DNA from 2 places in the Psychrobacillus sp. NPDC096623 genome. Region 1 is predicted to be linked to the other one. Evidence: predicted binding sites of a transcription regulator. Region 1 holds the regulator's gene; the other holds the start of a gene.
The links. The regulator CtsR, encoded in region 1, represses protease genes until heat stress. The targets are predictions, from matches to a motif close to ATGGTCAATAAAGGTCAAACA.
Positions count from the first base shown of each region.

Region 2: the regulator CtsR is predicted to act here: its motif matches at 3,774-3,794, upstream of clpP (ATP-dependent Clp endopeptidase proteolytic subunit ClpP).

Region 1 is NZ_JBIWER010000007.1:59,856-65,956, reverse strand. It holds gene ACIQX2_RS16680 (ABC transporter ATP-binding protein) at 1-944, shown strand, start outside; gene rsgA (ribosome small subunit-dependent GTPase A) at 1,255-2,262, shown strand; gene ACIQX2_RS16670 (GNAT family N-acetyltransferase) at 2,283-2,747, shown strand; gene ACIQX2_RS16665 (CtsR family transcriptional regulator) at 2,905-3,378, shown strand; gene ACIQX2_RS16660 (UvrB/UvrC motif-containing protein) at 3,396-3,941, shown strand; gene mcsB (protein-arginine kinase McsB) at 3,931-5,025, shown strand; gene ACIQX2_RS16650 (ATP-dependent Clp protease ATP-binding subunit) at 5,022-6,101, shown strand, end outside.
Region 2 is NZ_JBIWER010000005.1:169,643-175,743, reverse strand. It holds gene rapZ (RNase adapter RapZ) at 1-359, shown strand, start outside; gene ACIQX2_RS14505 (gluconeogenesis factor YvcK family protein) at 364-1,335, shown strand; gene whiA (DNA-binding protein WhiA) at 1,364-2,305, shown strand; gene ACIQX2_RS14495 (HPr family phosphocarrier protein) at 2,324-2,581, shown strand; gene clpP (ATP-dependent Clp endopeptidase proteolytic subunit ClpP) at 3,095-3,691, opposite strand; tRNA gene ACIQX2_RS14485 (tRNA-Arg) at 3,857-3,928, shown strand; gene ACIQX2_RS14480 (hypothetical protein) at 4,131-4,361, shown strand; gene ACIQX2_RS14475 (catalase family peroxidase) at 4,540-5,478, opposite strand; gene ACIQX2_RS14470 (LemA family protein) at 5,814-6,101, shown strand, end outside.

The DNA.
Region 1 (6,101 bases):
TGTTATCTGTTCAAGATCTGAAACGCCATTTTGACATTGGACACGGGGAGACCTTAAAGGCTGTTGATGGGATAAGCTTTGATATCGTCAAAGGAGAAACATTTGGTCTAGTAGGAGAATCGGGTTGTGGTAAATCGACAGCGGGCCGAACTATTTTGGGATTGTACAATAGAACAGAGGGAAAAGTACTGTTTGAAGATAAAAATGTGCATGAGATGAGTGACAAAGAAAGAACAGGGTATTTGAAAAAGGTGCAAATGATCTTTCAGGATCCGTATGCATCCTTAAATCCACGTTCCACTGTATTTGAAATTATTGCCGAACCGATGGAAATACATAAACTATATAAAAAAGAAGAGTTAAAATCTAGAGTGTATGAATTACTAGAAGATGTTGGGCTTAACAAAGACCATGCAAATCGATATCCTCATGAATTTTCGGGAGGTCAACGTCAACGAATCGGCATTGCACGGGCTTTGGCGTTAGATCCTGAGTTTATCATTGCAGATGAGCCCATTTCTGCATTGGATGTATCTGTTCAAGCGCAAGTAGTAAAGCTGCTCCAGCGGCTGCAAAAAGAAAAAAATCTTACTTATTTGTTTATCGCGCATGATTTATCGATGGTCAAGTATATCTCGGATCGAATAGGGGTCATGTACTTGGGGCATATGGTGGAACTGACCACGAGTCGTCAATTATATGAAAATCCGCTTCATCCGTATACACAGGCTTTGTTATCTGCGATTCCTATTCCAGACCCTGATATAGAGGAAGCACGGGAACGTATTCTATTGCATGGAGAACTTCCGAGCCCGATAAATCCACCTTCGGGTTGTGTGTTCCGCACAAGATGTGCACATGCGATGTCCATATGTGCGGAAAAAAGACCTGCTTGGAAGGAACAAGAGCCTGGTCATTTCGTGGCCTGTCATCTATATAATTAATACAGTGTCCATATTACAAATATTATTTTGCATAATTTAGATTGACGAAGTATTAATACTTGTAGTATTCTGAAAATAACTTAAAGGAAGGAGTGAGGAATTATGGCAAATGTATATACGTATCCGCGAATCAGTAAGTTCATGATGTCCCACTCCGTATTTCTCTAAACAGATATACGCTTCTTTACTAATGATCGGGGAACCATGGCTGCTGATTCGTGCAGTCATGGTTTTTTTATATGAAAATTAGGAGGAAGTTAAATTGAATTTAATCGAACAATATGGTTGGAATAGTAATTGGAAAGAAAAAATGACAGGCAGTGGAATTGCTGGTCGCGTGCTGCTAGAGCATAAAAATTTATATAGAGTGATCACCAATGAAGGGGAGCTACTCTGCTCACTTTCTGGTAAATTTAAGTTCGAGCATGGAAGAGAAGCATTTCCGGCAGTTGGAGACTGGGTTGTCCTTGAACAAATGCCAGGCGAAGAAAAAGGAATTATTCATGAAGTACTTCCTCGTAGCTCACAGTTTTCGAGGAAAATGGCAGGATTGACGACCGAAATACAATTAATTGCGGTTAACGTTGATTTTGTATTTCTAGTGATGTCGCTCAATCATGATTTCAATGTCCGTAGATTAGAGAGATACTTATTGGCGGCATGGGATTCAGGAGCAACACCCGTTGTAGTGTTAACGAAAAAAGATGCCTGCGATGACATAGGGTATTATATAAAAGAAGTAGAAGCTATTGCATTTGGTGTTGACATATTTGCAGTGAGTAGTGTTACAGGAGAGGGTATTGAACAACTAGGAAATCTGTTGGCTGCTCATAAAACAGGTGCATTACTCGGATCCTCTGGTGTAGGGAAATCCTCTTTAATAAACGCATTGTCAGGTGTTGAAGTAATGACTGTGAATGATATTAGAGAAGATGATAGTAAAGGACGTCATACGACAACGCATAGGGAATTGACGTTATTACCAGAAGGTGGTTTACTGATCGATACGCCTGGTATGAGAGAATTTCAGCTTTGGGATACGAGCGATGGGGTTAGCGCTAGCTTCCAGGATGTCGAAGAGCTCGCGTTAACATGTCGTTTTCGTGATTGTCAGCATGTAAAAGAGCCAGGCTGTGCGATTCAGAAGGCTATTTACACCGGTGTGCTTAAACAAGAACGCTATAAAAGCTATGTAAAACTAATGAGAGAACTTGCGCATATCGATCGAAAAAACGATGCAGTAGCTAAAAAAGCAGAAACGAATAAATGGAAGCAAATTACGAAGTCTCAACGAAATAATTATAAAAAGAAAATCTAATTTTAGATGTGAGGTAACGGATGATTCAGTTAATCAATCACAAGGAAGAAAAGGTCGCTGAATGTATTTTGTCAATTCAATTACCAGCGTATAAAGTAGAAGCTGATTTAATCGGATTTGATGGGATTCCACAGCTTTTGGACACTGTAGAAGATATAAAAAATTCCAACGAACTATTTATTGGAAAATTGGATGGCTCGAAATTGGTAGGTTTTATTTCTTATGAAGATACAAATGAACTGATTGATATATGTAGACTTGTAGTAGACCCTAATCATTTTCGGAAAGGGATTGCATCGGAATTAGTAAACTATCTATTAACAGTCAAGGCTAATGATAAAAAGGTAGTTGTATCAACTGGTGCAAAAAATGTACCTGCAATCACGTTATATGAGAGATATAATTTTAAAAAATTAGCGGAAATTGAAGTAGAACCGGATTTCTATATCATACAACTGACATATGAGGAAAAAAAGATTTATTGAATATGAATATTCATTTTGATATATCCTAAACTACAAACGACTGTTTGTAGTTTTTTCTTCTTTTTAAGGGCAAATCGTATCAATTGCACATGCGAAAAAATCTCGTTATAATATAGTCAAAGTTAGTCAAAGTCAGTTTGTGAGAAGAGGTGAGAAGATGAAAAATATATCTGACATAATTGAAGGGTATTTGAAGGCAATTATAGAAGAAGGAAGTAAGGAACAAATTGAAATTAAGCGAAGTGAAATTGCAGAAAAATTTCAGTGTGTTCCATCTCAAATAAATTATGTAATCAATACAAGATTTACCCAAGACCGCGGATACTTAGTAGAAAGTAAACGAGGTGGAGGGGGATATATTCGAATCCTCCGCGTTCGAGCTCATACAAAAGCTGATTTAATAGAGCATATTATACAAACACTAGAAAATGGGGCTTCAGAATCTGTAACGGAAGATATCGTTTTTCGGTTAATCGATGAGGATGTTATTTCTAAGCGTGAAGCAAAACTCATTTTAGCAGCTTTAAATCGAACGACTCTAGCTATCCCACTACCAGCAAGAGATGAACTACGGTCACGTATTTTATGTGCCATGTTATTAACATTAAAGTATGAAAAAAGTGAAAAATGAACGGGGTGTGTTGAAAGGTGATTTGTGAAAATTGTAAGCAAAGACCAGCGAAAGTAACGGTTACGCAAGTGCATAATGGTGAACACTTTGAAAGACATTATTGTGAGGTCTGTGCAAATAGCCTCCACCCGTTTTATGTAGAGTACAAACAAGATCCATTATCTCTACATCAACTATTATCGAACTGGTTTAGTCAAACAGAACAACAACCAATGCAACAAAAACAACAAAAAAACATGATTGTTTGCGATGAATGTGGTTGGTCAATTCAACGGTTTTTAGATGAAGGAAAATTTGGTTGTGCCAATTGCTACAACAGTTTCCGTCCACAGTTACCAAATGTATTTAAAAGACTTCATAATGGCAATACGACGCATATTGGAAAGGCTCCAGGTGCGCTAGGGGAAAAAATTGCTATAAAAAAACGTATAGAAATAATTCGCTCACAAATGAAAGAAGCGATTGAAAGTGAAAGCTTTGAGGTGGCCGCAAAGCTGAGAGATGAAGCTAGGGACTTGGAAAGTCAACTTTCTACAGGAGGTGACCAAACTGATGTCAATTGATCATTTTTTAGATAACTCCATTTCTAGTTGGATGGCTGGAGAAGGAAACCATTCAGATATTGTGATGAGTACAAGAATACGTTTAGCTCGAAATCTTAATGGCTATCGTTTTCCTTTAGCATTTACAGAAGATGAGGCGCATAAAATTGACCAATCTGTTTCTGCCACCTTGCTAGATGCAAGTGACGAATTGCAGATGCAATTTTCTTCCATTCATATAAAGGATGTATCAGAACTAAGTCGTCAAGTATTAGTAGAAAAACATTTAATCAGTCCAAAGCTTGCGAACTCCCCGATGACAGGCTCGGTTTTGTTGTCGGATGATGAATCTGTTAGTGTGATGGTCAACGAAGAGGATCACATTCGGATACAATGCCTTTTTCCAGGGCTACAAATTGAAGAAGCCTACGCGCAGGCAGATGAGTTAGATCGTGTATTAGATAAGGAATTACCGTATGCGTTCGACGAGCAGTTTGGTTATTTAACAAGCTGTCCCACCAATACAGGTACTGGTTTACGTGCATCTGTCATGATGCACTTGCCGGCATTAACGATGACAAAGCAAATGAATAGGATTGTAACGATTATTTCAAGACTAGGAATGGTTGTTAGAGGAATTTACGGAGAAGGCAGTGAAGCGCTCGGTAATGTATATCAAGTGTCCAACCAAACCACACTTGGTAAGTCAGAAGAAGACATACTTGCTGATCTTCAGAGTATTACCGAACAAATTATTCAAAAAGAAAGAGAAGCACGAGATGCACTTATAAAGCATTCGGCCAATACACTAGAAGACCGACTATATCGATCTTTAGGAACTTTATCATTTGCTCGTATTATGGCAACCGATGAAGCAGCAAGATGCCTATCAGATGTGCGATTGGGGATTGATATGGGACTCATAGAAGATGTGGATGTATCTATCTTGAATGAATGTATGGTGTTTATGCAACCAGGATTCCTACAAAAATATGCAGGAACTTCATTGAATACCTCCGAGCGGGATATGTTTCGCGCGAAGCTGTTAAGGGAACGATTGCAAAAAGAAGAAAAACAGAAAACAAAAGGAGAGGAATCTGAATGATGTTTAATCGTTTTACACAAAGATCTCAAAAAGTATTACAACTAGCACAAGAAGAGGCTATTCGCTTAAAGCATGAATCTATAGGGACGGAACATATATTACTTGGTCTTATCCGTGAAGGTAGTGGAATTGCTGCTAAAGCATTAGAAGCAATTGAAGTAGACCTGAAAGTAATCGAAGCGGGAATCGAGGAGTTAGTAGGAGCAGGTAAAGAGGAAGTTGGACCCATCGTTAACTACACACCTCGTGCGAAAAAAGTGATTGAACTTTCAGTAGATGAGTCTCGAAAATTAGGGCATTCGTATATTGGAACTGAGCATCTATTGCTAGCGCTTATCCGTGAAGGAGAAGGTGTAGCGGCTCGTGTTCTAAACAATGCAGGAGTAAGCTTAAATAAAGCTCGTCAACAAGTGCTTCAATTACTAGGAAGCACAGAGCAAGCGCATGGTAATGGAAATAATGGAGCTGCTCCAGCAAGTACACCAACACTAGATGGTTTAGCTCGTGACCTAACACAAATTGCAAGAGAAGGCACACTGGACCCTGTAATTGGTCGTAGTAAAGAAATTACAAGAGTAATTGAAATCTTAGCTCGTCGTACAAAAAACAACCCAGTTCTAATTGGAGAACCAGGTGTTGGTAAAACAGCTATTGCTGAAGGGCTAGCACAGCAAATTGTACAAAACGAAGTGCCTGAAATCCTACGCGATAAACGAGTAATGACACTTGATATGGGTACGGTTGTTGCTGGTACAAAATATCGTGGGGAATTTGAAGATCGTTTGAAAAAAGTGATGGATGAAATTCGCCAAGCGGGCAATGTTATCTTATTCATTGATGAACTTCATACGTTAATTGGTGCAGGTGGAGCGGAGGGTGCTATTGATGCTTCGAATATCTTAAAACCAGCTCTTGCTCGTGGAGAAATTCAATGTATTGGTGCAACAACGTTAGATGAGTATAGAAAATATATTGAAAAAGATGCTGCACTTGAGCGTCGTTTCCAACCAATTCAAGTAGATGAGCCTTCTGTAGAGGAAGCTATCCAAATTATTTACGGTTTACGTGATCGTTAT
Region 2 (6,101 bases), on a different contig from region 1:
TGTCCTTTGGATTTAAACATGGGATTCCTATTGATGCTGATTTAGTATTTGATGTACGTTTTCTGCCAAATCCGTATTATATAGAAGAGCTACGCTTGAAATCTGGACTAAACGAAGAAGTATCCAGCTACGTATTAAAATGGGTAGACACAAAGACATTAATCGAAAAGCTAACCGATTTGTTCCTATTCATGATTCCTCAATATAAAAGAGAAGGTAAAACCCAGTTAGTTATTGCATTTGGGTGCACCGGAGGACAGCATCGCTCTGTTACATTAGCAGAATACTTTGGGAAATTATTGAAAGAGGACGACAAAACGATTATTACTCACCGGGATGTAGTTATTAGAAAGGAATGAAGGAATGGAACCTACAAAACACCGTAAAAAAATAGTTATACTCGGTGGAGGTACGGGTCTCTCTACGTTACTTCGTGGATTAAAGAATTTTCCACTGGATATTACAGCAATTGTGACGGTCGCAGATGACGGGGGGAGCTCGGGTAGACTCCGTGATGAATATGACATTCCACCACCAGGAGATGTACGAAATGTACTAGCCGCTCTTTCGGAAGTAGAGCCGTTAGTGGAGGAAATGTTTCAATATAGATTTTCTCAATCGAAAGAATTGGAAGGGCATTCATTAGGTAATCTTATGTTAGCTGCCCTTACATCGATAACAGGTGATTTTGCACATGCCATAACAGAAATGAGTCGAGTACTTAATATACGCGGGAAAGTACTACCAGCCGCGAACCAAGTAGTAACTTTACATGCTCTTTTTGAAGATCAAACAACCATTAAGGGAGAATCTAAAATCCCCAAATATGGCAAAAAGATTGAAAAAGTATTTATAACTCCTGCAGACGTAAAACCGTTGCCAGAAACGATTAATGTTATTCGTCAAGCGGATGTGATCGTTATTGGACCAGGAAGTTTATATACGAGTATTTTGCCGAATCTATTAGTGCAAGATATACAAAAAGCTATTAGACAATCTAAAGCGAAGAAAGTATATATTTGTAATTTAATGACACAGGCTGGAGAGACAGGTAATTACTCTGCATATGATCATGTAAATGCACTGATCGAACATGTAGGGGATAACTTTTTAGATGCAGTGTTAATAAGTAAGGAAGAAATTCCTGAAAATGTTAGATATTTATACAAACAAGAGCAGGCATCTCCTGTTAAAATAGATATTGATGAATTAGAAAAATTAAATATAGACATTGTTAAAAAAGACATTTCAGTCGTTAATGACGGTGCAGTTCGTCATGATGCAACGGAAGTTGCGAAATGGCTTGTAGAATACGCAGACGGTTTAAAAATGTAACTGTCCAGGAGAAAGGGGGAAACGGAATATGTCGTTTGCTTCTGAAACTAAAAAAGAGATGACCCAGGAAGAAAATGAGCCTTGCTGTGCACGTTCAGAGCTTTCTGCGCTTATACGCATGAACGGATCACTCTCTTTTAGCAACAAAATGTTAAGCTTAGACGTTCAAACAGAAAATGCAGCTATTGCGAGAAGACTATATACATTGATAAAATCGTTATATCCATATCAAGTAGAATTACTTGTTCGAAAGAAAATGAGATTGAAAAAGAACAACATTTATATTTGTCGTATTCGGGACGGTGCAAAAAACCTGTTAGAAGATCTTCAAATATTAAAGGATGGCTTTCAATTTGAATACTCCATTTCCAAAGAGCTTGTTCAAAAAAGTTGCTGTAAAAGAGCTTATTTAAGAGGAGCCTTTTTAGCAGGAGGATCGGTTAATAATCCGGAAACCTCATCTTATCACTTAGAAATTTATTCTTCTTATAAAACACATAGTGATGCATTGGTAGATTTAATGAATGAATATGAATTGAATGCAAAAACAATTGAACGAAAAAAAGGGTTTGTTGCATATTTAAAGGAAGCAGAAAAGATTTCCGATTTTTTAAGTATTGCGGGAGCCCATAGAGCATTACTGAAATTTGAAGATGTTCGAATCATACGAGATATGCGAAATAGCGTAAACCGCCTTGTCAATTGCGAAACGGCCAATCTGAACAAAACAATCAGTGCAGCTATTCGCCAAGTGGACAATATTCGTTTTATTGAGAATTCCATCGGTTTAGATCAGCTACCAGAAAAACTTCGTGAAATAGCTAGGTTACGTGTAGAGTACCAAGATGTTACACTGAAAGAACTAGGTGAGATGGTTTCTACTGGAAATGTGAGTAAATCAGGTGTAAATCACCGATTGCGAAAGATTGATGAAATAGCAGATATGCTGCGCAATGGAGAGACAATTTAGAGAAATGGGGAGTAGACAATGGCAGAACAGCAGGTGGAAGTAAAATTAGCGTCAGGACTTCAAGCAAGACAGGCTGCACTTTTTGTACAGGAAGCAAATCGTTATATTGCGGACGTTTTTTTAGAAAAAGATACTAAAAAAGTTAATGCGAAGAGCATTATGGGAATTATGAGCTTGGCGATCAGTAAAGGAACAGCGGTGGTTTTAAGTGCTGATGGTTCTGATGCGGAGGAAGCAGTAGAAGCTTTAGGGAAGTTTATCTCAAGTGAATCATAAAAATGAACGGCCTCATTAGTCACTTAAGACGAAAGGGCTTTTTTTTATCTTGAATATTCAATTTAAGTGTAGCAGTAAGAAAAAAACGGACAATAAATAGTAAAGAAATGAAACCTGACAATGTGATTCCGCTCCGGGCGGTCGCTTTCGGTGGGCACGGCTCGAGCCTGTAGTCTCTCCCACGTACTGTCCCACTGGAGTCATTGCCCTGCGCTACACTCAACAAAATCCACTTTAAATATAAAGATAGTTGAATGCAGTATCAAATATTATTCGTGTATTAGGTGGCGACCTCGGCGGGATGAGTAGACAGATGAGATGTCAAAGCGACGCATGTGCTGCGGTAATAGCTCACTACTCACACCGCGAAACGCGTCCACCTGTAATGGAAATCAGAAGTGGTATCCATGATTAATCCTCATAATGTATTGTTAATGGTTAAATTTTAATATACTTGATTAATATTAAAAAAGTCCCAAAGGATTAATCCTTTGGGATTTTTACATCGACTTCTTATGCTTTTTTCATTTCGCTACGATCGATAATATGATCAATTAAGCCATATTCTTTTGCACGTTCAGCGGTCATGAAGTTATCACGATCTGTGTCTCTTGCAATTACTTCGATTGGTTGACCAGTACGTTCAGAAATAATGTGGTTTAACTTATCGCGTAAATGTAAAATACGTTTTGCAGCAATTTCGATTTCCGTTGCTTGCCCTTGTGCTCCACCAAGTGGTTGGTGAATCATTACTTCTGCGTTAGGAAGTGCATAACGTTTACCTTTTGTTCCAGCAGTAAGCAGGAATGCTCCCATAGAAGCTGCCATACCGATACAAATTGTTTGTACATCAGGTTTGATGAACTGCATTGTATCGTAGATTGCCATACCAGCTGTTATACTTCCGCCTGGGCTGTTAATGTAAATAGAGATGTCTTTTTCTGGATCTTCTGCTTCTAGGAATAGTAATTGGGCAACGATTGAGTTTGAAACGTTGTCATCAATACCACTTCCAAGCATAATAATACGGTCTTTTAATAATCGAGAGTAAATGTCATATGCACGTTCTCCACGATTAGTTTGTTCAATAACTGTAGGAATTAAATTCATCCTGATTGCCTCCTTCAAAGGTGGGTTAAATTAGTTAGTTACTGAGAAAAGTTCCCTCAGTTGTAACTTTATCATACACATAATGGTCAAGGAAGGTCAAATATTAAGCTTCAAAAAGTTAGCTTGAATTATGTTCCTTCTATTTGTATAATAGATAAGTCGCTAGCCCTTGTAGTGTAATGGATAACACACAAGCCTCCGAAGCTTGTAATGTGAGTTCGATCCTCGCCGAGGGCATACCGTTCCAACGTTTTTACTAAGAATTTATGTGTTATTATAATGATACAAAATAGCACGTAGCCCTCTGTTTATTTTGCGATAAAGCAAACGGAGGTTTTTTTTATGGAAAAAAAATTATGGACCCAAATTTAACCCAAACGCTCTTCACAAAGATGCATACTCTAAAAAGAGTGTATATTAGAATGAGGAGTGAAGTTGATTGGTTTTACCATATGGAAATGAATGGCGAGAAGAAAGTCCGAATCATCATCAAGGCTATCCTAGGTATCCACATTATCCGCAGCATACACATTATCCATATTACCCGTATTACCCATATTACCCGTATTACCCACATTACCAACCGTACCCATATTATCCAATGAATCCGGGATATGGCTACCCATGGTCTCATGGGAATTATGGTAGTCATGGACACGGTCACTCATAACATTAATCACGTAATTAGTTCATTCTATCGAATAAAAAACTAGAAAAGCCATCACTCATGTTTCAAGTTGGTTGCGTTTTGATATTGGATAACACAAAGGCCTCAGAAGCTTGTAATGTGAGTTCGATCTTCATCGAGGGAATATAAAAAGCTGAGAAACACTCTTAACATAATATGTTTAGGGTGTTTTTTTGTTTTCTTTATTTCTTCTATTGTAGGATACTGCATAGGCTTCATGTCTAAAATGTAAAATTGGATCGTCGGGTAACTCTATTCCTTTTCCAACGATAGTAGGGTCGAACAAAAGACTTTCTGTTGGAAATATTTTTTTATTAATAGCCAATTGACCTACTAGAATTTTTTGTCTGTCATCTGGCCAAACATTGGTAGGATCATCAGTAGAGTCTGTGTTCTCCGCTAATCGAATGTAAAGCTCGAATGTTACAGTTCCTTTATCGAGTCGTCTCTCCAAATCCTCGCTCAAATAATCGGTAGATAAGTTAAGTCTATTAAGGATAGAAGGTGATTTTTCCTGCTTCACTGGATGCCACTCGTATTTTATAGCCTGCCGCTTGCCTTCAGCATTAACAAAATAGAAGGCGTGTATTGGGAAATAATTTAGAGTTGCATAACTTATTGGTGGCTGCTTTAGCTGTTCCTTTAGCGCCAGTAATGTATTTTTATGCTCTGGGAAGGTAGTGAGAAGTTGTGTTATACCTAGACCTAAATCAATTGAATGAATGCCAGTTTTGTGAGAGGTTAATATTTTTAGCATGTCCGTAAAAGTTTTGGGATCTTTCGTGACGAACATGGGAACGGTTGCACAAACTTGGTGACTAATAGAACCATCGGGTTGATGAAAATGGATAGCCATTCCTTTTGCTGGAGATAGGAAATCTGCCGCAGTAGGATTTGGGGGACTATTAGAAAAACGAACTGTAGCGGGCACTGGTGTTTGCTGCAAGTGGGGTGCAAAGGTATAGGCTGTCGCATTGCCATTCGGGGTAAAAATAGCTTCATAAAAATCTCCTTTAGCATGAGCACGACGATAGCCTGGAAATTTCCCCTGAATTTGTTCAAGCGTATCAACAGCTTCTTTTGGCAAAATATCGCTCATCAAAATCACCTCGTTTTTTAGAATGAAAAGAAAGATTTTATTTAATAATCATTACCACTGAATGCAATAACTAAACTACATAAGAAAGATTCATCATTTAATCCATCCTCGTTTGTGTTACTCTCGGTACATAATTGTTTACTTTCTCTTAAGATAGATTTACTAGTGCTCTAATTACAGATAGTCGTGTTCAATCATGGATTACTCGCTTAATGGAATATTATTTCAGTTAAAGAATTATGAAACTTAGTTTACTTCATTCCGTAAATAGAATAGGTTTTGTATTTTAAATATAAAGGTACAATAAGACTATAATTATTAAAGAGGTGAGCCAAATGAAGAAATTATTAATACCAATAATCATTGTAGTTGTAATTATTGCTGTTATTGCAGGGATATTCATGACAAGCTATAACGGTTTTGTAGACAAAGAAGAAAACGTAAACAACGCATATGCGCAAGTTGAAAACCAGCTGCAACGAAGAATGGATTTAATACCAAACTTAGTTAATACAGTTAAAGGCTTTGCAGCGCATGAACAAGAAGTGCTTGGGAATATTGCGGATGCAAGATCTAAATTGGCAGGAGCGAGGACACCAGAAGAACAAGCTACGGCGAATGAT